Regions from separate parts of the Piscibacillus sp. B03 genome, predicted to be linked through region 4. Evidence: predicted binding sites of a transcription regulator. Region 4 holds the regulator's gene; each other region holds the start of a gene.
What was found. The regulator Rex, encoded in region 4, represses fermentation and respiration genes when NADH is low (regulators of the CRP and FNR family bind a similar motif). The targets are predictions, from matches to a motif close to TTGTGAAATATTTCACAA.

Region 1 (5,691 bases), on a different contig from region 4:
AACTGTTGATTCTTTTTGACCGATTGCTACGTAAATACAAATAACGCCAGTTTCTTTTTGGTTAATGATTGTATCCATCGCGATCGATGTTTTACCAGTCTGACGGTCACCGATGATTAACTCACGCTGACCACGACCAATTGGTACCATCGAGTCGATTACTTTAATACCTGTTTGTAGTGGCTCGTGTACTGATTTACGTGCCATTACACCTGGTGCTGGTGATTCGATTGGACGAGTTTTGCCCGTTTCGATTGGTCCTAAACCGTCAATTGGTTGACCTAATGGATTTACAACACGTCCTAATAGTTCTTTACCAACTGGAACCTGCATGATGCGTCCAGTACGACGAACTTCATCGCCTTCACGAATTTCTGTAAATGGTCCTAGGATGACGATACCAACGTTGTTTTCCTCTAGGTTTTGCGCCATACCCATTACACCGTTTGAAAACTCAACAAGCTCCCCAGCCATAACGTTGTCAAGGCCGTGAGCACGTGCGATACCGTCACCAATCTCGATAACTGTACCGACTTCGTTTGCTTCAACTTCAGAATCATAGTTTTCGATCTGCTGTTTAATTAGCGCACTAATTTCTTCTGCTTTGATGCTCATCCATTTCACCCCTATCTTTACTTGTTTGCAGTAACTAACTTCTGTTCTAAACGTTTTAGTTGTGTCTTAACAGTTCCGTCGTAGATCTCGTTTCCAACGCGGATTCTTAATCCTCCAAGAATAGAAGGGTCTACGATATTGTTAATACGAAGGGTGTTAATCGTCATTTTCTTCGCAAACGCATCTTGGATTTGTTTCTTTTCTTCATCTGTTAATTCACGAACAGAGTAAACATCAGCTTCTGCAATTCCTCTTGCTTCGTTCTTCATCTTTAAAAACTCATCGACGACATCTTCAATGATGTCAATGCGACGTTTGTCGATCATAAGTTGTAATGTATTTAATGTTTCTTTCGTTACGTCTTTGAAAACGTTACGGATCAATTCTTTTTTCTGCTCACTTGATAAACGAGGATTTTCTAAGAATTGTTGTAATGATTGGTCGTTCTTAAAAATATCTTTTACAACTAAAAGTTCTTCTTCAAGTTGATCAAGATTAGATTTTCCTTTACCAATTTCAAACAAGGCTACGGCATAACGCTTTGCTACTACTGATTGACTCATTTCGATTCGCCTACTTCTTTTAAGTATTGTTGAATGAGTTCGTCTTGTTCACTTGCAGAAAGCTCTTTTTCAATAACTTTACTAGCAATTTGAACAGAAAGCGTAGCCACTTGTTCTTGTAATGCCTGAACTGCTTTGTCGCGTTCTTGGGCAATTTCTTCGCGAGCACTTTCTTTAATGCGCTCTGCTTCTTTTCTAGCATCTTCTAACATAGAAGACTCTTGTGCTTTCGCCGTTTGTTTGGCATCTTCAACGATTTGTTGAGCGTTTTGACGTGCTTCTTTAAGTTCTGCATTTGCTTCGTTCATGAAGCGTTCAGCTTCTTGACGGTTTTGCTCTGCAGTATCTATTTCATTCGCAATGTGATTTTCACGCTCTTTCATCACTTTCATTAATGGTCCCCAAGCGAACTTAGCTAAAAGAGCCAATAGAATGATGAAGATTACTAATTGAGCGAGCATATCACCAACGTTAAATCCTGCTGCACCTAAAACCAAGTTGGTACCTAACACAGCCTTCACTCCTTTCGGCTAACTCCTCACATTTTCTCAGTATGCCTTTGCAATTAATAGAAGCCCAATCTCGTTGGAGTTTCCATCTCTTTTAAACTAATTATCTTTAATTAAGCATACACATAAAGGAATGGCGAAGTTGGTTTAATGTAACTTCGCCATTTACATTTAATTGTTCGTCGTTAAAAACTACATAGCCATAAATGCAATTACGACTGCGATGATTGGAAGCGCCTCAACTAACGCAACCCCGATAAACATTGTCGTTTGTAATGTACCGCGTAGTTCAGGTTGACGAGCGATCCCGCTTACTGTACTTTTTACGATTAAACCGTTACCAATACTTGCACCTAGTGCACCTAATCCTACTGCGATTGCAGCTGCTAACATATTCATTATGAATTCCTCCTCAAGATATATTTATAAAATAGATTTAATTGCAACTTCGCCATTTTGACGAGTTATTTTATTCAAATACTTAGACTTTGCTAAGTACTTTTAACAAAATTAGTGATCATTGCTCACTTTGTGAGACATGTAAACCATGGTTAGCATCGTAAAGATGAATGCCTGAATAGCACCGATGAAGATACTAAATCCTTGCCAAGCTACCATCGGGATAAAGCCACCAACTAACCCTGCGACAGTACCTGATGCTACCAATCCTGCTAGTAAAGTTAAAAGAATTTCACCAGCATAAATGTTACCGTAAAGACGTAGACCTAACGTCAACGTGTTAGCAAATTCCTCAATGATTTTTAACGGGAATAAGAACGGTAATGGTTTGAAGAAATCAGATGCATATTCCTTCGTACCTTTCATCTTCACACCGTAATAGTGTGTTAAGACGACTACCATCGTCGCCAACGTTAATGTAATACCAGGGTCTGATGTTGGTGATTTCCACCATAAATAATGATCAAATGTCACCATTGTGATAACCCCAAGTAAGTTGGAAACGAAGATGTACAATAATAGTGTTAGCCCTAACCCCATAAAGCGACGTCCTGTTTCGTAATCCATTGTGTTTCCAATGATGTCTTTTACGAATTCGACGATCCACTCCATGAAGTTTTGGAACCCTGTTGGTTTACGTTGTAAATTTTTACTTGCCGCTACAGCGAGTATGAATACAATCACTGATGCAACCAACATCATGAGCACGTTCGACAAGTTGAAATCAAGCCATGAGATCCCAAACACGTCATGTGCCATTGGATTTTTGTGATCCACTTCATTCACCTCTCTTCCTCGTGGTTAGTTCGGTTTGAGTAAAAAAATAATCTATGATAATGACCAAATAAGGTGTCATTAAACCAATCATCACAGCAATCATGTTAAATATTTCAGGATATTGTAAAGCAACAACCGCCGCTAAAGCAGCAGTGGCGAATCGTGTTAACATCCCTAAAGTAAGTTTTTTCTCATCTTGTTCAACAACAACTTGTCCAATTCGATTAATTTTGACTTGTAAAAGCCATAAATTAAACGTACTGATCCCAGTACCTAAAATCAGACCGGCAAATATGGTTTGATAGTCTGTAAATCCCCATCCGATAACAAAAATTGCTAAAATGTAAAACATCCATTTGAGTTGGCGACTGACCATGTATGTATAATCTTTCATCCTAATCGTCTCCTAAAAACTTTTTGACCAACAGAATCATTCCATACACGCCTGTTGCCAAACCCAGAAGTAAACCTATGATCAAGAATATTGGGGACGTGTCGAAGTAACCATCAAGCCACCTACCTATTAATATCCCGACAATTGTCGAACCGGATAAGTAACTCAAAATACTCGCTGTGATTGCCATTCCTTGAAGTGGGTGTTTATTCAGGTTAACCACTCCAATCGTGAGTTCAGTGGAAATGCTTCATCTACTTATGTAGATGCCTTGTAGATGTGGAAAAAATATCAAAGTTTAAAAACTCTCAAAACATTTGCCCACACTAAAATAGATTACAATACGAGTATTTTAAAGTCAATTGTAAATACATAGAATTTGAAACAACTTTGTGACAAAAATCACATTTATTTTGAAAACGCTTTTATGACGCTAAAATTCAGGCAAGTAAATTTCCTTTTCTTCAAATAAAATTTCGCCTTCTTGTTCAATTTTGAACACGACTTTATACTCGCCTTTGGGTAGATCGTTGATTTCAAATTCTTTTTCAAAAACGCCTTTTGCCATATTTTCTTGTGTGAATAGTTCTTGTGCATGCAAATGTTTGGGGTCTATGAGTGTGACAGATAGTGCGTCAAGTTTTTCGTTCACATAAAATCTTAATGTCAAATGTTCCATTTGAAAAGGTGCCATGTCTAATTCCATGCCGGTAATTCTTGGATAATCCGATGTTTCGTTTATAAAAAGGTATGGTAAATGCTTTTCTTGTTGATTTAATCCCACTTCAATATAGCCTTCCTGGGTTCCTCGTTCAGCCCGTTTGGAATTGATTGAGGCCCCAATTGTGAACTTACGTCGTTCAAGGGGTCCGATAGTTGAGTTAAGTGGTAAATCCCAAACGATTCCATTCTCTCTTCTTGGGATGTTCCAAGTGACTGTTAGTGGCTCATTGTCATGATTCGTAATGGTAATTGTTTGTTCAACCTCTTTTAACCCATCTTCTACTTTGCCAAAATTTAACCGATTGCGATCGATGGTGAAATTTTGCATAAGTGCTTTGTTCATGTCGATAAAACCAGTTCCTTGTTCAGAAGGAGATAATTCTTCGTCTCCTATCGTAAATAGCTCTGTTGATGTTAGAAGGCGTGCTTTTAATTGGTCTGGTGTATCGTGCGGATAAGCCTGTTTTAACAACGCCGTCACCCCGGCTACATATGGAGATGCCATACTTGTCCCTTGTAAAGAAGCGTATCCATCAGGAACCGTGCTTACAATTTCGACACCTGGGGCAATTAAGTCAGGCTTAATCGTCCATGACGATGCAACTGGCCCCCGTGAACTGAAAGGCGCAAGAGCGTTTTTAATCGTCTGATATTTTGTTTTAAGCCAGTCATCACCTTGTATCAGTTGGTCCGCTTCTTCCTCTGTTACATAGGCCGTTGGAAATGGTGCTTCAATCCACTCCCATTCGTTTGGGTCATCTTCAGGATGACTGTAAATAATCGCAGCTGTGACACCTTTTTCGTTAAGTTGTTGGATTAATTCGTAATAGGGCGTCTCACCTTTTCTAATTAAAACGACCCTGTCGTGAATCGTTTCCTCTAGTTCCTCAATAGAGTTAGGGGAAACTAAAGGTTGGTCACGACTAAGATCCCATTTTTCGGATAATGGTAACTGACGTACTGGAATTAGTTGTTCTTCCTTGGTGAAAACTTGTGCGACTTTTTGACTAGTGATGGCCGCTCCTACTGAAATAGCTTTTTCCGATGTTGCGGGTGAGCCGACTGTCCAATCTTCTGGGCCACTATTGCCGTTTGCGACGACAAGAATTTTTCCTAAATCAACAGCTTTGTTTACCGCTCGCGTCATCGGATCATCTGGACTATTCGTTTCACTTCCAAGAGACATATTAATAATGTCCATGTCGTCTTTGACGGCTTGCTCGAGGGCAGCGATTACCTGCGCAGTAGTCCCAGACCCCCCAGGTCCAAGCGCACGATAGGCATAAAGATCTGCTTCTGGCGCCACACCTTGCATCGTGCCATTTCCAGCGATGATTCCAGATACGTGCGTCCCGTGTAACGTCGGCATCCCCTCTTCTTGTGTCGTTTCCATCGGATCATCATCGAAATCAACAAGGTCAAAGCCACCATGGTAACTTTTTTCAAGGTCCGGGTGTTGATGGTCAATCCCCGTATCAATTACCCCCACCTTCACTCCTTTACCTGTAAACGGTAGGTGATTTGGGTGATAGCGCGCACGTTCAGGATGAAGATCATCTTCTTGTTTTTGCTCAGCTTGCGGAACTGAATACACTTGAACAGGTGTCATTTTTTTCACAAAAGATTCTTCGTGTAGGCTCTTGATGTGACG
Region 2 (5,691 bases), on a different contig from region 4:
CTCGTGTATTACCATATCGTAGTAATCTACAAAGGATTAGTACGTTTACATTCGAAATTGTCGATGATACGTACTATGAACGTGCGATGAAGCAAAAAGATGAAGGTGGTCATGCTGTTGTAGGTGGTTACAACTATGGACAAGGTTCATCCCGTGAGCATGCGGCTTTAGCACCACGTTTCTTAGGACTGAAAGCTGTACTTGTTAAAGATTTCGCACGTATTCACTTACAAAACCTAATTAACTTTGGTGTCTTACCAATACAATTTGTTGATGATAGCGATTATGAAAAAATCGAAAATGGTGATGTACTCGTTTTTGAAGGCATTCGAGATAAAATTCGAAATGACAATGAATTTGAAATTAGTATTAAAGGTAAGGATGATAAAATCCGTGTAAGACATGGATTAACAAGCAGACATCTGGACATAATATTAGAAGGTGGAGTGATTAATTGGATCAAGAATAAACAACAAGAAAGTGGGGTTTAAATGGGATCTCAAGAACACAGATGTAAGGCTTGTGAAGGAAGCGGACTATTAATGGACGATGAAGAATGGCACTACACATGTACCGTTTGTCGAGGTGATGGTTACGTTTCTGATTATGAAAATCGTGAAGAAAACCGTGTGAGTAATGTCGATGAAAACAATCGAATATTAGATTAAATTATTAACTGCCTCAATTTTATTGGGGCAGTTTTTGTTATGTGAAAGGAATTTTACAGTTTGTGTTGAAAGTATTGGTTAGAAGGAGTGAGGTATATGAGTGTAAAAGTAGCACTGACGGAAGAAGCGGTCATACAGCACTTTAAGTTATGGAGAAGTTGGGTAGTTAGCTTAGTAGAAAAAATTCCAGAGGAGCACTTTGATGAGGTTCGCAGTCCATTTCATAATAATATAAGGTGGAATGCGGGACATTTAGTCGCAAACTTAGACTCTAAACTAGTCTGGATTTTAGGAGATGAGCCACGTGTGTCAGAGGTTTATCAAGAGTTTTATGCTCGAGGGACGAGCCCATCCGATTGGGCGGAAGAACCACCTTCTAAAGAAGAAATTTTAGAGCTACTCAAGAAGCAGTCAGATGAACTAGAGGAAAGGGTAAGTGGAAAGCTAGATTTGGAACTTCCACATGAATTCATGGGAATGAACACTTTAGGTGAAGCACTCGAGTTTTTCGCTGCTCATGAGGCTTTACACCTCAACACAATTAATACAATGCGTCGAATGATGAAAAGTAGTAAATCTTAATACCACGTTCTAGAATCGTGGTATTTTTTATGGGGAAAAATTTTAATATATGAGGAACTTTTCGGATTTATGGGGAAAAATTCAATTTTATAGGGAAATTTTTATTTTTATGGGGAAAACCTAAAATTTCATATATCAAACAAGCAATATTTTGTTATGATAGTTTTGTACTAGATGGAGGTGCAATCAATGGCATGGGATATTTTGAACATCATTGGTACAATGGCTTTCGCAATTAGTGGTGCCATTGTTGCATTGGAAGAAGAATATGATCTATTCGGTGTTTATTTATTAGGTTTTGTAACGGCATTTGGTGGAGGAACAATCCGAAATATTCTACTCGATTTGCCGATCTCAGATATATGGAATCAAAGCATGTTATTTACCATAGCTTTTATAACGATGACACTTTTGTTCTTCATCCCTTTTCACTGGGTGTTAGGGTTCAAAAAGTTATGGGGAGTTTTCTTTGATGCCATTGGTCTTGCTTCATTCGCCGTGCAAGGTGCACTATTTGCGGTCATGGCTGGTTACCCAATGAGTGCGGTTATTGTAGGTGGTGTTTTAACAGGAGTAGGCGGTGGTGTCATTCGAGATATGTTAGCGGGCAGAAAACCACTTGTGTTACATCAAGAAATTTATGCTATGTGGGCTGTGTTAGGTGCAATGGCGGTCGGATTTGGCATTGCTACAACGATGTGGCAGTTTATCTTATTAATCATCGGTATTGTCTCACTTAGAATGTTATCGGTAATTTATCAATGGAGCTTACCTTCGAGATTTGATTGGTTAAGACAATTGAAAAAGCTTAAACGTCAGGGGGAATAATGTGTTTCAATCAGAATCATTCTTTAGACAGTTTCCAATTTTTACAGAGCTTAATGAAGTGGAGTTAAATCGTTTAAGACAGATTTCAGTTGAACGCGAATTAACAAAAGGCGACTACATATTTCGCCAAAATGAAAAGCGTCATTCTGTTTATTTCATTCGTTCTGGTTTGGTGAAGGTTTTCAAGGTAAATCAAGAAGGTAATGAACAAATCGTTAATGTCTTACATTCAGATGAAATGTTTCCACACGTCGGGTTCTTTGATGAAACGCCTTATCCTGCAACAGCAATCACCTTAACGGATACAAAAATTGTGAGTATTCCAATCCAAGATTTTGAATTATTGTTGCTAGAAAATCCGGGAGTGGCTATTAAAGTTTTGAAAGTGGTGGGAAAGAAATTATTAGACCTACAAGAGCAGCTTCAAACGATTCAATCTCAAGATGTATTTCATAGAATTGTGATGATGCTCATTAGGTTCACCAACGAACTAGGAGTAAAGAAATCAACGGGTGAGATTTATCTACAACTTCCGATCACAAACTCGGAGCTAGCTAGCATGATAGGAGTGTCTCGTGAAGCGGTTAATCGGGCGTTCAACCGACTAAAAAAAGAACAAGTTATTGCTTACAACCGAAAAGAAATACATATTCTAGATTTTGATACCTTAAAAGAATATTGGATACATTAACACCTTTCAAGATGGAGGGTGTTATTTTTTGCGCTTATTGTGAAATATTTCACAATTCCGTCAACAAATAATGGTGAGTTTGTGATATAAATCACAAACTTTAGATGATTTTACCAATAAGATAAAAGTAGAAAAAGAGATAAGGAGGGCTGCCGATGAAGCGTTCTAAAGAACATGATGAGAAGTTGTATGGGGCTTTTGTTTCTGTATTAATAGTTGGAGCTTTTATTGTTGGTTCTTGGTTGTCAATTTATTATTTGTTCATTACGCGTTAATCCTGAGGGGGGATTCATATGCACATGCATAAGTTAGAGAAGGTTTGGTTAATTATTGGAGTCATTACATTAATTGCATTTTTATCTACAGTAGGTTATCAAGCATTTGCTTCTGGTCACGCACCACCTAGTGATTTAACAAAATTAGATCCAGAGAAAGTGAATGAGACACCACCATTCGATGAACCTGGTCTAAGACAAATTGGTGATAATGAATACGAATTGGTGATGGTTCTTCAATCATTTGGTTTTACACCGAACAAGGTTGAGATTCCACAAGGTGCGACTGTAAAGTTTATCGTTACATCAGTTGATGTGGTTCATGGATTTGAAATAGCTGGTACACGAGTCAATATGATGGTGACACCAGGGCATGTGAACTCAATGACTTATAAGTTCAACGAAAAAGGTGAGTATTTGATTTTATGTAATGAGTATTGCGGCATAGGGCACCACGTGATGAGTGCTGAATTGGAGGTGAAGTAGATGAACCGTTTAGATAGCAAGTTGAGTATGGCACACTTTTACATTGCATTTATTGCTATCGCCATTGGAGGGCTCTTTGGTTTACTCCAAACATTAGTTAGAAGTGAAATGATAACCTTACCGCCGTCATTAAACTACTACCAAATTCTAACCGCTCACGGTGTACTAATGGCGATTGTCTTCACAACATTCTTTATCTTCGGCTTTCTGTATGCCAGTGTTGTCAAAACAACAGGTGCTTTTAGTAAAGGTAGAAGGCGGTCTGCATGGATTGGTTACTGGATGATGGTGGTTGGAATGGTGTTGGGTGTTATCATCATCATGCTTGGTGAAGCTACCGTACTTTACACATTCTATGCACCATTAGAAGCGCACCCATTATTTTATATTGCTTTAGCACTAATCATTGTTGGTACTTATTTCGGATCATTCGCGATTATTCGTCAATATAACCATTGGAGAAAAGAGAACAAAGGAGAAACAAGTCCATTACTCGCTTTTATGGCAGTGGCAACATTAGTTCTTTGGTTAATCGCAACTATTGGGGTTGTTGCTACAGTTGTTCTTCAGTTCATACCATGGTCATTCGGTTGGGTAGATGAGATTAACATTGCCCTCAGTAGAACATTATTCTGGTACTTCGGTCACCCATTGGTGTATTTCTGGTTATTACCGGCTTACATGGCATGGTATGTAATCGTACCAAAAATTATTGGAGGAAAAATATTCAGCGATTCACTTGCAAGGCTAGCATTTCTACTTTTTATCTTATTCTCAATTCCGGTAGGCTTCCACCACCAACTACTAGAGCCAGGAATTAGTCATGAGTGGAAGTTCATCCAGGTTGTATTAACGTTTGCAGTCATTATTCCATCTCTAATGACAGCATTCGCACTATTAGCCACATTTGAAATGCGAGGTCGCAGTTTAGGTGGTAAAGGATTGTTCGGTTGGTTTAAAAAACTACCATGGAAAGATGTTAGATTCTTTGCTCCATTTATGGGGATGTTGATTTTCATCCCTGCTGGGGCAGGTGGAATAATCAACGCTAGTAACCAGATGAACCAAGTTGTTCACAATACGATATGGGTTACAGGCCACTTCCACCTAACAATTGGTGCAACAGTTGCTCTAACATTCTTCGGAATCAGCTATTGGTTAATTCCACATTTAAAAGGTCGAGTTTTAACTAAACAGATGAATGGAATAGCGATCTATCAAACGATTCTTTGGGTAGGCGGAATGTTAATCATGTCAGGTGCAATGCACTTCTCAGGTTTACTAGGCAACCCAAGACGTACGCAATTGACATCATACTTTGATCACCCAGTCGCATCAAGCTGGGGTGCATATGAAACAGGCATGGCAATAGGCGGAACTCTATTATTCATTTCATTAATTCTTTACCTAGTCTTAATGATTAACCTATCGTTCTTTGCACCAAAAGGTCAGGAGGAGTTTCCGGTTGGCGTAGAAGCGGACGAATCTATCCGTCCACCAGCCATTTTGGAGAATTGGAAAGTTTGGATTGGAGTGGCATTTGCATTAATTATTTTTGCTTATACCATCCCAATCATCGATATTATTCAAAATGCCCCTCCAGGATCTAAAGGATTTAAATTCTGGTAAAAAAATCTAAGGAGTTGATGGTTTTGAAAAAGTTAATGTTGATGTTGTTAGGTTCAATGATTTTATTAGCAGCCTGTGGAGGAGATAACGATTCCAGTGGCGAAGTTGAACAAGTAGAAGCATCTGAGAAAGTTACGTTAGAAGCATCAAACTTCGATTTTAATCAGGATACGTATGAAGTGAACTCAGGTGATATTGAAATCGAACTTGTTAATGTGGAAGGTATGCATGGCATTACAATCGATGGTGTGGATGGTTTTGAATTAAAAGACGCGGGAAGTCAGACTGTCCACCTAGATCCAGGTGAGTACACAGTAAGATGCAGTGTACCATGTGGTCAGGGCCATATGGATATGGTTGCAACAATCGTTGTTAATTAAAAATATTATGACCTCTACTTATTAAATGATGGGTAGGGGTCAATATTTTCACATACTATATTTTTAAGAGGTGATTGATATGAAAAGGCATGAAGCGTTGAATCCATTATCCCATCACCACCATCATGCACTAGTGATGGCGTTGAACATGA
Region 3 (5,691 bases), on a different contig from region 4:
CCAGTGGCCTGTCAAAATTTCATCTAAGTGAATATACATAAGCGGTTGAAGAACTGGTAATTCACTAAGTTTGGATGCAAACAATTTTGGCAGTAGTAGAATTCCTGTACCTACCAATATATTGGCAAACGCATGTTTGAATAGTAGATTTAGCACAACAGAGAGTACTAGCAATAGCAGAGTGATAGCCCCCAATCCTAAGAAAATCATGAATATAAATTGGTAAATCGGGATTGCATCATAACTACCGTTGTTGTAATAGATTATTGGATAGTTGAAGTAACCCAATCCATTTTTAAAATATGCTGTTAAGCCACCCAATAATATGCCGACGGTTAATGCTCCCATAATATATGAAAAATGGATTGATATTTTTACAAGAATTTTTATAAAAAAATCAATAGGTAGCCCACTCATTACAGTTGAGTGCTCCTTTTCATAAGTAAGAATTTCATTTCCACTAATAAACACAGCCAAACAGAATAGGAGCCCTGTTAAGGTACTTAAAGCGGTCACTAGAAAATCACTGGATGTATGATCATTCTGTTCTATTGGTAGTCCATTTTGGTCAATGTATTCGATGTGTTTTAAGTCTTTCGTAATTTCGCTTTCTGGAATGATAAAGTGTTCTGGTATACCTTCATTATTGTGTTCATGTACAAATTGTTTCTCTTCGATGAGTATGTATTCTTCTTCTATATAAGCTTCACGATCACGGTTGATATGCCAAACTTGCATTCCAATTGACTGTAATTGTCTTAGGATACTTTCATGAACTTGTACCCCTGTTTCGGTGTTTTCCTCCATATCTGGTAGCTGGTTCACAATCGAATCATAATCAGCTCTTACCTCATACTTTTCATCCTTTAGTGTCTCTGTGTAGGTTGTGCTTTGTTGAAAGAACAATATCGGGAAAAATAACACGAGAATTAAGGCAATAAATAAGTGTTTTTTATTTGTCATTAATACTTTTAGCTCAAATAGCATATATTTCCAAAGCATATGTTATAGTCCTTCCTTGTCACTAAGATTGGAAAAAGCTTCGTTGGTTTATGAATCTAGTTGTGACCCAGAGTAGTATTTCAATGATTAGAATAGTAATGATTAAAACAATTAAACCTTGTGTGAAGGTTATAGTATCTGTATTAATTAGATAGTTTTTCTCAAGTGTCACTACTTTCCCTATATCAAAAAACGTTTGAGGAAAGTAACTTAAATCAATCCCAAATAGATCTCTTGTTGATCGGTCAAAATAAAGTCGCTCAGAAAACAGAAGTGCTGTTCCGATAAATAGCACGGCCCAAGTGTTTTTGATTAATAGGCTAACGAGCAAATTAAATCTAATAAATAAATAGACTACGATTGGAATTAAAGCTAGTGATTTTAACAAAAATTCTTTCATAGACATATAATCATAAGCTTCAAAGTAGAATAGTCGAAAGTCTGTTTTAAATGGAATTTTCATATCTAAATAGCCAAATCCATGTGTTAGGGTTAATAGAACTACTCCAACTCCCAATACACCTATTAACATAAGTAAAGTGTAAGCGAATGCAGCAAGGCTTTTAATATTTAATAACGAATACCAAGGCGTAGGGAAACCTTGTAGTAACGTTTGGTGTGAACGGTCTCTAATAAGAATGTCACTACTGAAGTAGATCGCTGCAAAAATCATTAAATAGATGAAGTTACTAGATAGGAATTGTTGTATCTTTTGGAGTGCTGTTCGTTCTTGGATCATGGAGTAAGTAATTGGTTCTTCATCATTTAAATAACTATGAAAGCGCAAAATATTTTTGTGATAAAGGTGTTGCTGGTCTTTGCCCGGTAATGGTTCTTGATAGAATAAGTTGCTTTCTCGGTAGTCTTTAAATCCTCCGTTAAGAAGGTAGTTCGTTCGAATATGTAAGTATCGTTCGTAGTTTTCATTTTCATATGCTGTGATCATCTTTTGGTATTGGTCTAAGTAGTTTTGCTGAGAAGCGAAATAAGCACCAGTCATTGGATAGATTCCTGTATACCCCATTTCTCGGCGCCATTCTTGAGTGGACTTAAGGTCCTGTACGGTATGTGAAACCTCTTCTTTCTGAAAGGACTCAATATTATATTCATTTGGTAGAATCATAAAAATATAACTTAATAGAAGGACAAGTAAAAAGACTATAAATAATATGTTCTTTTTACTGAAAAAGGTAAGTTTAAATTCATGCTTAAACAGTGAGCGCTTCATGACTAGACTCCTTATTATGTAGAGTATAAAATTTAATATTTGTAATAAAAACAGATTGATAGAGAGTGAACAATGGTGAATCGTGTAATGTATATACGAAATTAGTCGCAAAAATAACCAAATATACCTATTAGCTTAAAGCAATTACTAATAATTGTAAAGTTGAGAATTTTAGCAATTTTGATAAGATAATGGTTAACAATTGTACTAGTTGTTGGTATTAAAGCTTATTATTTAGTGGGACGGTGTGGGTTTGTGAATTAGTTCACAAAATTATCAATGGTTCGTAACAAACCTTTAACTGATTTCAGATTAGTAAATAGTCTGTATGGGGTATCATAAGAGTGAAGGGGAGATGCACATGTATAAGAAGCATGAAAAATGGTTGATTATCCTCAGTTTTACGATTGCAATTATTATGTTGATCTCGATATTAGGTCGACTTTTTTAATAGAACTAAATGTATAGGACAAGTTTTTTAAATTAGGGGGTTGTTCTGATGATGGAGTACGATCCGGTCTTTTTCAGTCGTACTTTAACGGGGTTAACGCTAGCGTTCCATATCCTGTACGCCACAATTGGTGTAGGGGTTCCGTTAATGATTGCGATTGCCCAGTGGATAGGGATTAAAAAGAATGATGAACATTACATCTTATTAGCTCGCCGTTGGACAAGAGGTTTTATCATTACGGTCGCTGTAGGTGTTGTAACAGGTACAGCGATAGGGCTTCAATTGTCACTCTTATGGCCTAACTTTATGGAGTTAGCTGGACACGTGATAAGTTTACCGCTATTCCTGGAGACATTTGCATTTTTCTTTGAAGCGATTTTCTTAGGTATTTATTTATATACTTGGGATCGATTTGAGAATCAGAAGAAGCATATGCTCTTGTTAATACCAGTTGCCATTGGGGCTTCGTTCTCAGCATTTTTTATCACAATGGTGAATGCGTTTATGAACACGCCTCAAGGTTTTGATATCGTTAATGGTGCTCTAGTCAATGTTGATCCTATTGCAGCGATGTTTAACCCAGCAACACCGACTAAAGTGGCGCACGTTTTAACAACGGCTTATATGACGTCAGCTTTTGTGTTAGCATCCATTGCTGCTTTTCATTTATTTAAAGGTCGAGACCATATTTATCATAAAAAAGCCTTGTATTTAACTATGAAGATTGGTTTAATCTTTTCGATTGCGACTGTTATAGTTGGGGACTTCTCTGGTAAGTTCTTAGCTGAATATCAGCCAGAAAAATTAGCTGCAGCTGAGTGGCATTTTGAGACTGAAGAGGGTGCCCCACTTATGATGTTTGGTTGGCTAGGTGAAGATGGTGAAGTGAGAGGAGCTCTTAAAATTCCTTATGCCCTCAGTATTTTAGCACATAGTGACCCAACAGCTGAGGTGATAGGTTTAAATGAGTTTCCAGAAGAGGACCATCCACCTTACATTGTCCATTATTTCTTTGATTTAATGGTCACCATCGGAATGTGGCTGACGTTTATTTCGGCTTTTTATTGGATTGCAGTGAGACGGAAATGGAAAGTAATTAAAAACAAAGTCTTTAATTTTATACTCGTCTTATCTGGACCACTATCATTAATAGCCATCGAAATGGGCTGGTTCTATGCTGAGTTTGGTAGACAGCCTTGGATTTTAAGAGGCTATATGAGAACGCCAGATGGAGCCACGTCAGCGGCTTATGTTGATACGATGCTGTGGCTATTTGCGGGCTTGTATTTAGTCTTAGGTACAGCAAGTATCATCGTGTTACTTCGCATGTTTAAGAAGAACCCAGTAGAAAGGGAATTAGAGGATCATGCTTATGAAAGAGGTGAGGGGTAATGGATTTAGCGATTATCGGAGTATCCGTACTTTGGCTATTTTTATTTGGCTATATCATCATTGCCTCCATCGATTTCGGGGCCGGGTTTTTCAGCGCGTATAGCGAACTGGCGAATACTAAGCATGTGTTACACCATATTATACAGCGTTATTTATCGCCTGTTTGGGAAGTCACAAATGTCTTTTTAGTCTTTTTCTTTGTGGGCATTGTGGGATTCTTCCCAAGTACTGCTTATTACTATGGAACGGTACTATTAGTGCCAATAAGTATTTCTATCATACTTCTTGCAATTCGTGGGTCTTATTATGCTTTCCAGACCTACGGAGCAAAGGATAGTAAAGTTTATATATTTTTGTATGGCTTAGCCGGTCTTTTGATTCCTGCATCACTTTCCATTGTTCTAACCATCTCAGAAGGTGGTTTCGTAGAGATAGTAGATGGGAATCCGGTTCTCCTTTATAGCGAATTGTTTTTTAGTCCACTGACGTGGAGCATTGTTATCTTAAGTGTCGTGAGTGTGCTATATATTTCAGCGACGTTCTTAACGGCCTATGCAGATGTCGCTGAAGATTTCGCAGCAAGAGAAATATTAAGGAAGTACGCACTCGCTTGGAGTTGGCCGACTATTTTATCTGCTGGATTGATCATTTGGCAGTTAAGACAGCACAATGAAGCCCATTACGCAAACATCATGGATATTTGGTGGGTGTTTGGCTTATCTGGAGTATTTTTTGCGGTAACAGTATTTCTATTGTGGAAACGTAAATTTTATAGCTTGGCGTTTTGGAGTTTAATTATTCAATTCGGTCTTGCATTTTTCGGATATGGCGTTTCACATTACCCTTACTTGTTATATCCGTATTTAACGATCTATGACGGATTTACTAACGATGCGATGGCACAGGCGTTAATTATCGCATTTATCGCAGGCTTTGCACTGTTAGTTCCATCTATCTTATTACTCGCAAGATTATTCCTGTTTAACCGAACTTACGTCAAAGGTGAAGACCAAAGGAGGTATTAATGATGGATCATTTCTTAATCACATACGCACCATTTATTGTGGTGATTATCTCAATTGTTTTAGCTTTCTGGTCAGGCTTAAAAGACGATGCAGTGAAATAAAGAAAACGTGGATTCGGATTTCGAATCCACGTTTTTTATTAGGGTTGAATTCCTTAAAATTTTTACTTAAGAAAATAACATCTCTGTTATAATAAATAAAAAAATGGTGATGCGAATGAAATTGAATCGTATGGTTGTTCATATAGTTATTCTGACATCATTGAGTTGTATTTTTTTATACATAATAGAACAAGTTATTGGGGTTCATTATGCTATTAAAACTTTGAGTAAAGTACTTGTATTTTTAATTCTTCCTTTGTTATACATAAAATTCATTCTAAAAGATTCAATAATTAATTTCTTACGTTTTGATCAAATTGACCGTCGAAGGCTAAAGCTAGGGTTTGGTTTAGGCTTATTATCGATGGTGATTTTAATATTGGCTTTTATTCTACTTGAAGAGTACATTGATGGTGAGGCTATAATACTGGACTTAAAAAATAGACTCGACATCTCATTCAAAGAATATATTTGGATTGCGGTATATATTAC
Region 4 (5,691 bases):
AATTTGGATTAGAGGTCGTTGGAAGACGTCGTCATTATTATCAAGACGACGGGGAAGATGCCTTAGTCATGTGGGTGAAATTATGAAAACAGACGAAATCATTTTAGCAATAGAGACAAGCTGTGATGAGACAGCTGCTGCAGTCGTAAAGGGTGGCACGGAACTTTTATCAAATGTGGTAGCAACACAAATGGAGATTCACCAAAAGTTTGGTGGAGTCGTACCTGAAATTGCTTCGCGACATCATATCGAACAAATTACCTTAGTCATCGAGCAAGCATTAGAAGAAGCGAGTGTGACGATGGATGACGTGGATGCAATTGCGGTGACAGAAGGACCTGGATTAGTTGGAGCCCTCTTAATTGGGGTTAATGCGGCGAAATCCATTGCATATGCACACGATAAGCCGTTAATAGGCGTGCATCATATCGCTGGACACATTTATGCAAACAGACTTGAACAAGAGTTCCAATTTCCATTACTATCATTAGTCGTTTCAGGTGGTCATACAGAACTCATTTATATGAGAGACCATGGAGGTTATGAAGTGATAGGTGAAACACGTGATGATGCTGCTGGTGAGGCATATGATAAAGTTGCGAAAGCATTAAAGCTACCTTACCCAGGTGGGCCAGTCATTGATCAACTAGCACAAAAGGGAGAAGATGTGTATGACTTTCCACGTGCATGGCTTGAAAAGGGATCATATGATTTTAGCTTTAGTGGGTTAAAAACGTCCGTGATTAATAAGTTAAATCAGTTAAAGCAAAAAGGTGAAGATGTTCGGGTTGAAGATTTAGCAGCTTCCTTCCAAGCGAGTGTGATCGATGTATTAGTTAAGAAAACGTACCAAGCTGCATCTGATTTAGGTGTTAATCAATTGATTGTAGCAGGTGGAGTTTCTGCCAATAAAGGCTTAAGAGAAGCATTGAAACATCAATTTGAAGATACTAATGTAAAGCTCATGATACCGCCACTCTATTTATGTACGGATAATGCAGCGATGATTGGGGCTGCAGCATCAATTGAGTTCCAAAAGGGTAACTTTAAAAATTTAAACTTAAACGCTAACCCAGGATTAATGTTAGGATAAAAGAAATCCACAGACGATAAACAAGTCTGTGGATTATTTTTATTAAAATAGCTTTATATCAATTATTTATAAATGTGCGTAAATATTGTGGATAAACCATCTTTAGTCTGTGGATAAAGTGGATAACTCTGTTGAAAACCCAAATTATCCACTTTTTATCTGTTAATAACTTGTGATTAACCCAAAGCTTCCATTTCTTGTTGAAGTTCTTCCCATTCTTCCATTAACTCTTCAATCGCTTCTTCATTTTCTTTAATCGTCTGATTAATCTCTTGAAGCTTCGTGTAATCATTCACATTTTCAGGATCATATAACCTCGGTTCTTGGTCTTCAATCACCTGTTCATGTTCCACGATTTGTTCTTCAATGGCTTTAATACGCCGCTCAACCTTTCTACGCTCTCGTTGAATTTGCTTATTCGTCGCTGCTTTAGGCTGCTCTGCTTCCTGCTTTTGTTCAAGCTCTGCTTGTTTAATGGCCGCTAACTCTGACTCTTCTTCAAGCTTCTCTAAATAGTAATCATAGTCTCCTAAGAACATTCGTGAGCCTTGTTCAGATAGCTCTAAGATTTGAGTTGCAATTCTATTAATAAAATAACGATCGTGTGAAACGAAAATAATCGTACCTGGAAAATCAGCTAGAGCAGCTTCTAACACTTCCTTACTGTCTAGGTCCAAGTGGTTGGTCGGCTCGTCCATCACGAGAACGTTTGCTTTTTGTAGCATGAGTTTAGCCAGCAAGACGCGGGCTTTTTCTCCACCACTTAACATGCCAATCGTTTTTAACACATCATCGCCTGTGAATAAGAAGTTACCAAGTACTGTTCGGACATCTTTTTCCGGCATTAGAGGATAATCATCCCACAATTCTTGTAGAGCCGTTTTATGTGGATTTAATGTGGATTGTTCCTGGTCATAGTAACCGAACTCCACATTGGTTCCATACTCAACATTACCCTCAATAAAGTTTATTCTGTTTAAAATGGCTTTTAACAACGTTGACTTACCAATCCCGTTAGGCCCGACAATCGCAATTCGATCACCACGATTGACCCGAAACGTCACATCATTAAAAACAGGCTCATCAAGTGCAGCATATTTAGCAGATAAGTTCTCAACCTTTAAGACGTCATTACCACTTTTGCGTTTTATATCAAACGAAAACTTAGCGGAATGATCATCAAGTGTTGGCTTGTCCATTTTATCCATTTTCTCAAGCTTCTTACGACGTGATTTCGCCTGTTTACTAGTCGAATCTCGCGCAATGTTTTTCTGGATATAGACTTCTAGCTTCTTAATCTCTTCTTGTTGTTTTTCAAAACGCTTTACCTCAAGTTCATACTCTTCGGCTCGTTTTTTAAGAAAATAACTATAGTTCCCGTGATACTTTTTTACCGATTGGAACGCGACATCATAGACAATACTCACTGTTTCATCTAGGAAGTAGCGGTCGTGTGAGACGATGACAACTGCTCCAGGGTAGCCTTTTAAGTAACCTTCTAACCAACGCAATGTATTAATATCCAAATGGTTAGTTGGCTCATCTAAAATTAAAACGTCTGGCTTTGATAGTAAGAGCTTACCCAAGGCAAGGCGTGTCTTTTGTCCACCACTTAGCTCTTGAATTGGTGTTTGAAAGTCAAAATTGCCAAAGTTTAACCCTTGTAAAACAGACTCAATGTCAGCCTCATAATGAAAGCCGCCGCGCTGTTCGAAATCATGTTGCTTAGCATCATACTGACTAAGTAATTGTTCGTACTTCTTCTCATCTTGTAATAATTCAGGGTCAGCCATTTTTTCTTCCATTTGTCGTAGTTCTTTCTCAAGTTGGATTAGAGGCTGATAAACCTCTAACATTTCATCCCAGATAGAACGGTCCGAATCTAAGCCAGTGTGCTGGTCGAGATACCCAACCGTTACATTTTTAGGTTGAAAAAGATCACCATCATCATATGGAATCTGGCCTGACATGATTTTTAATAAAGTCGATTTACCGGCACCATTTCGACCGACAATCGCAATGCGGTCATCATGATGTACTTCTAATTTAATTTTCGATAGAATAAGGTCAGCACCAAAATATTTATCTATGTTATTTAATTGCATGACTATCATTGTTATTCACCTCAACGTGCACTAGTGTATCTATTTTATCACTAATACGCAATGAACCATATCAAAGGAGACTAAATTATGTCTGAAGAAAAAATACCACAAGCAACGGCAAAACGATTGCCATTGTACTATAGACATTTAAACTTGTTACATAATCAAGGAAAAATGCGAATATCTTCACGTGAGTTAAGCGAACTAATCAAAGTCGATTCGGCAACAATCCGAAAAGACTTTTCTTATTTTGGTGAATTAGGGCGGAAGGGTTATGGTTATGACATTGCTCACCTCATTCAATTTTTTAGAAAATTACTTGATCAAGATGAAGTAGCCAGTGTCGCGTTAGTAGGAGTTGGTAACTTAGGGACGGCCTTACTTCACTATAATTTTATGAAAAAAGGTAACACACATGTTGAAGTCGCATTTGATACAAATCATAGTAAAATTGGATCTGAAATAAGTGAAGTTCCAATTTATCATGTGGATGATTTAGAGACGGAGATCAAACGCCGAGGCATTAAAGTCGCCATATTAACAGTTCCAGCTCGAGTGTCTCAGCAAGTCACCGATCGCTTAGTTGACTGTGGCATTGAAGGGATTTTGAATTTTACCCCTTCACGTTTAACCGTTCCAAGCCATGTTCGTGTTCACCACATTGATTTATCGATTGAATTACAGACCTTGGTTTACTTTCTAAAACAAAGCTAAGAATGGGGCTTTCTTTTTCTTCCATTTAGAAGTAAAATAGTTCGTATATCGAAGTAAATGGGTCGGAGGCAAACATGGGAAAACTACAACAAAAATGGTTAGTCGTGATTTCAGTTATTACTGGAACATTCACGGTAATCCTAAATAATAGTATGTTAAATCCGGTATTGCCGGAGTTTATGAGAATATTTGATACAGATGCGGTTGGAGTCAGTTGGATTCTGACCATTTTTATGATTGCGATGGGGATGACCATGCCGGTGACTGGGTTTTTGGGTGATCGGTATGGAAAAAAGAAAATTTACATTATCGGATTAAGCCTATTTGCGTTCGGTTCTATTTTAGGTGCTGTGTCGCAATGGTTGAGTATGATCATCATTGCTCGAACCATCCAAGGGATCGCAGGCGGCCTGATGATGCCAAACGCCATGGCCTTAATCTTCCAAGCTTTTCCGCGTAATGAGCGAGGTTACGCCGTTGGAATTTACGGCGTTTCGGCAATGGTGGCACCTGCAATTGGGCCAACCATTGGAGGAATTATTGCAGAGAATTTTGCATGGTATTACTTATTTTTATTCAACCTACCATTTGCAGCTCTAGGGATTTTCTTCTCAACGAAGTATTTAATTTCAACCAAACCGGACTTATCGCGCATCTTTGACTGGAAAGGGTTTGCGATTATTACAACCGGTGTCGGAGCCGTCTTATACGTACTAGGGCAAGGGCGTAATTTTGAAGAAGCGATGAACTGGACTAACTTAGGCATCTTGTTGTTAGGTTTGATCTTAATCATTGTTTTTGTTCGATATGAGTTAAAGATAGAGTCACCATTATTAGAGCTCTCTGTCTTTAAGGTCAAAACGTATCGCTATTCTATTATTGCAACGTCAGCTGCGTCGATTGGTTTGTTTTCAAATTTATTTTTATTACCATATTTAATACAAGAAGCTTATGAACTAAGTATGATTAAAACGGGACTTATTTTTTTACCAAGTGCTTTAGCCAGTGGGGCGTTTATGACATTAGGTGGACGGATTTTAGATAAAAAAGGACCGAAACTGGTTGTACCTACGGGGCTCATTATCTTAACGTTTGCCAGTTTAATGTTTGGGTTTGTCGATTTAAGCACGTCTTACTGGATGCTACTAGCCATTAACATTGTACATGGATTAGGTTTAGGCTTTGGTAACATGCCAGCAACCACAGCTGGGATGAATGCCATTCCAGATCACTTAGTGGCCCAAGGGTCAGCGATGAATAATTTAATCCGCCAAATATCATCGTCACTAGGAATCGTGATTTTCTCTGTTTATTATGAGATTCGTCGAGGTCAATATATCTTATTTGATGAATTAACCGTGCAAGAAGCAACATTGCAGGCGATTAACGAAGCATTTATTTTAGCTGCGATTATTGTGGCGTCTAGCATACCGTTTGCTTTTAAGATGAAAGGAATAGAAGATACAGAAAAGGAATAATCCAAAAGTGGATTATTCCTTTTTGTTTAGGTTTTTCTTATATGCAAAGTATTTAGTTAGAATTCGAATCGCCACACCTATGTCAAACGTTGCGACAAGCGTGAAGATGATGGTCGCAAAGTTCCAAATCGTATCCTCAGCATATTGTAACGCCAAGTATACAAAAGCTAGTCCCATCAAAAAGTACATAGAAGCTATAAAAAATGGTGAAGCTCTCATGAATTATCCTCCAATTAATATCATAGCGGCATTCTGATATTCTTGTAATTGTTTTTCAAGATCTTCTATATCGACCGTTAAT

Region 1: ACTWQB_RS07175 (AtpZ/AtpI family protein) is a predicted target of Rex. The motif match lies at 3,708-3,725, and genes of this name have one in related genera.
Region 2: ACTWQB_RS03370 (cytochrome c oxidase subunit 2A) is a predicted target of Rex. The motif match lies at 2,807-2,824, and genes of this name have one in related genera.
Region 3: ACTWQB_RS05700 (cytochrome ubiquinol oxidase subunit I) is a predicted target of Rex. The motif match lies at 2,484-2,501, and genes of this name have one in related genera.

The regions. Positions count from the first base shown of each region.
Region 1 is NZ_JBQQCO010000008.1:51,776-57,466, forward strand. Features, by position in the region: gene atpA (F0F1 ATP synthase subunit alpha) at 1-615, opposite strand, end outside; gene ACTWQB_RS07150 (F0F1 ATP synthase subunit delta) at 633-1,178, opposite strand; gene atpF (F0F1 ATP synthase subunit B) at 1,175-1,690, opposite strand; gene atpE (F0F1 ATP synthase subunit C) at 1,880-2,086, opposite strand; gene atpB (F0F1 ATP synthase subunit A) at 2,198-2,923, opposite strand; gene ACTWQB_RS07170 (ATP synthase subunit I) at 2,925-3,317, opposite strand; gene ACTWQB_RS07175 (AtpZ/AtpI family protein) at 3,319-3,507, opposite strand; gene ACTWQB_RS07180 (S8 family peptidase) at 3,751-5,691, opposite strand, start outside.
Region 2 is NZ_JBQQCO010000003.1:85,753-91,443, reverse strand. Features, by position in the region: gene ACTWQB_RS03395 (aconitate hydratase) at 1-491, shown strand, start outside; gene ACTWQB_RS03390 (hypothetical protein) at 492-668, shown strand; gene ACTWQB_RS03385 (DinB family protein) at 765-1,250, shown strand; gene ACTWQB_RS03380 (trimeric intracellular cation channel family protein) at 1,440-2,078, shown strand; gene ACTWQB_RS03375 (Crp/Fnr family transcriptional regulator) at 2,080-2,769, shown strand; gene ACTWQB_RS03370 (cytochrome c oxidase subunit 2A) at 2,925-3,044, shown strand; gene ACTWQB_RS03365 (cytochrome c oxidase subunit II) at 3,063-3,530, shown strand; gene ACTWQB_RS03360 (b(o/a)3-type cytochrome-c oxidase subunit 1) at 3,531-5,159, shown strand; gene ACTWQB_RS03355 (cytochrome C oxidase subunit II) at 5,183-5,539, shown strand; gene ACTWQB_RS03350 (hemerythrin domain-containing protein) at 5,619-5,691, shown strand, end outside.
Region 3 is NZ_JBQQCO010000006.1:31,659-37,349, reverse strand. Features, by position in the region: gene ACTWQB_RS05710 (hypothetical protein) at 1-1,002, opposite strand, end outside; gene ACTWQB_RS05705 (hypothetical protein) at 1,025-2,230, opposite strand; gene ACTWQB_RS05700 (cytochrome ubiquinol oxidase subunit I) at 2,730-4,073, shown strand; gene ACTWQB_RS05695 (cytochrome d ubiquinol oxidase subunit II) at 4,073-5,098, shown strand; gene cydS (cytochrome bd oxidase small subunit CydS) at 5,101-5,199, shown strand; gene ACTWQB_RS05685 (CPBP family intramembrane glutamic endopeptidase) at 5,456-5,691, shown strand, end outside.
Region 4 is NZ_JBQQCO010000026.1:3,305-8,995, forward strand. Features, by position in the region: gene rimI (ribosomal protein S18-alanine N-acetyltransferase) at 1-86, shown strand, start outside; gene tsaD (tRNA (adenosine(37)-N6)-threonylcarbamoyltransferase complex transferase subunit TsaD) at 83-1,093, shown strand; gene ACTWQB_RS14425 (ABC-F family ATP-binding cassette domain-containing protein) at 1,270-3,207, opposite strand; gene ACTWQB_RS14430 (redox-sensing transcriptional repressor Rex) at 3,286-3,912, shown strand; gene ACTWQB_RS14435 (MDR family MFS transporter) at 3,987-5,390, shown strand; gene ACTWQB_RS14440 (YdiK family protein) at 5,403-5,609, opposite strand; gene ACTWQB_RS14445 (lysostaphin resistance A-like protein) at 5,613-5,691, opposite strand, start outside.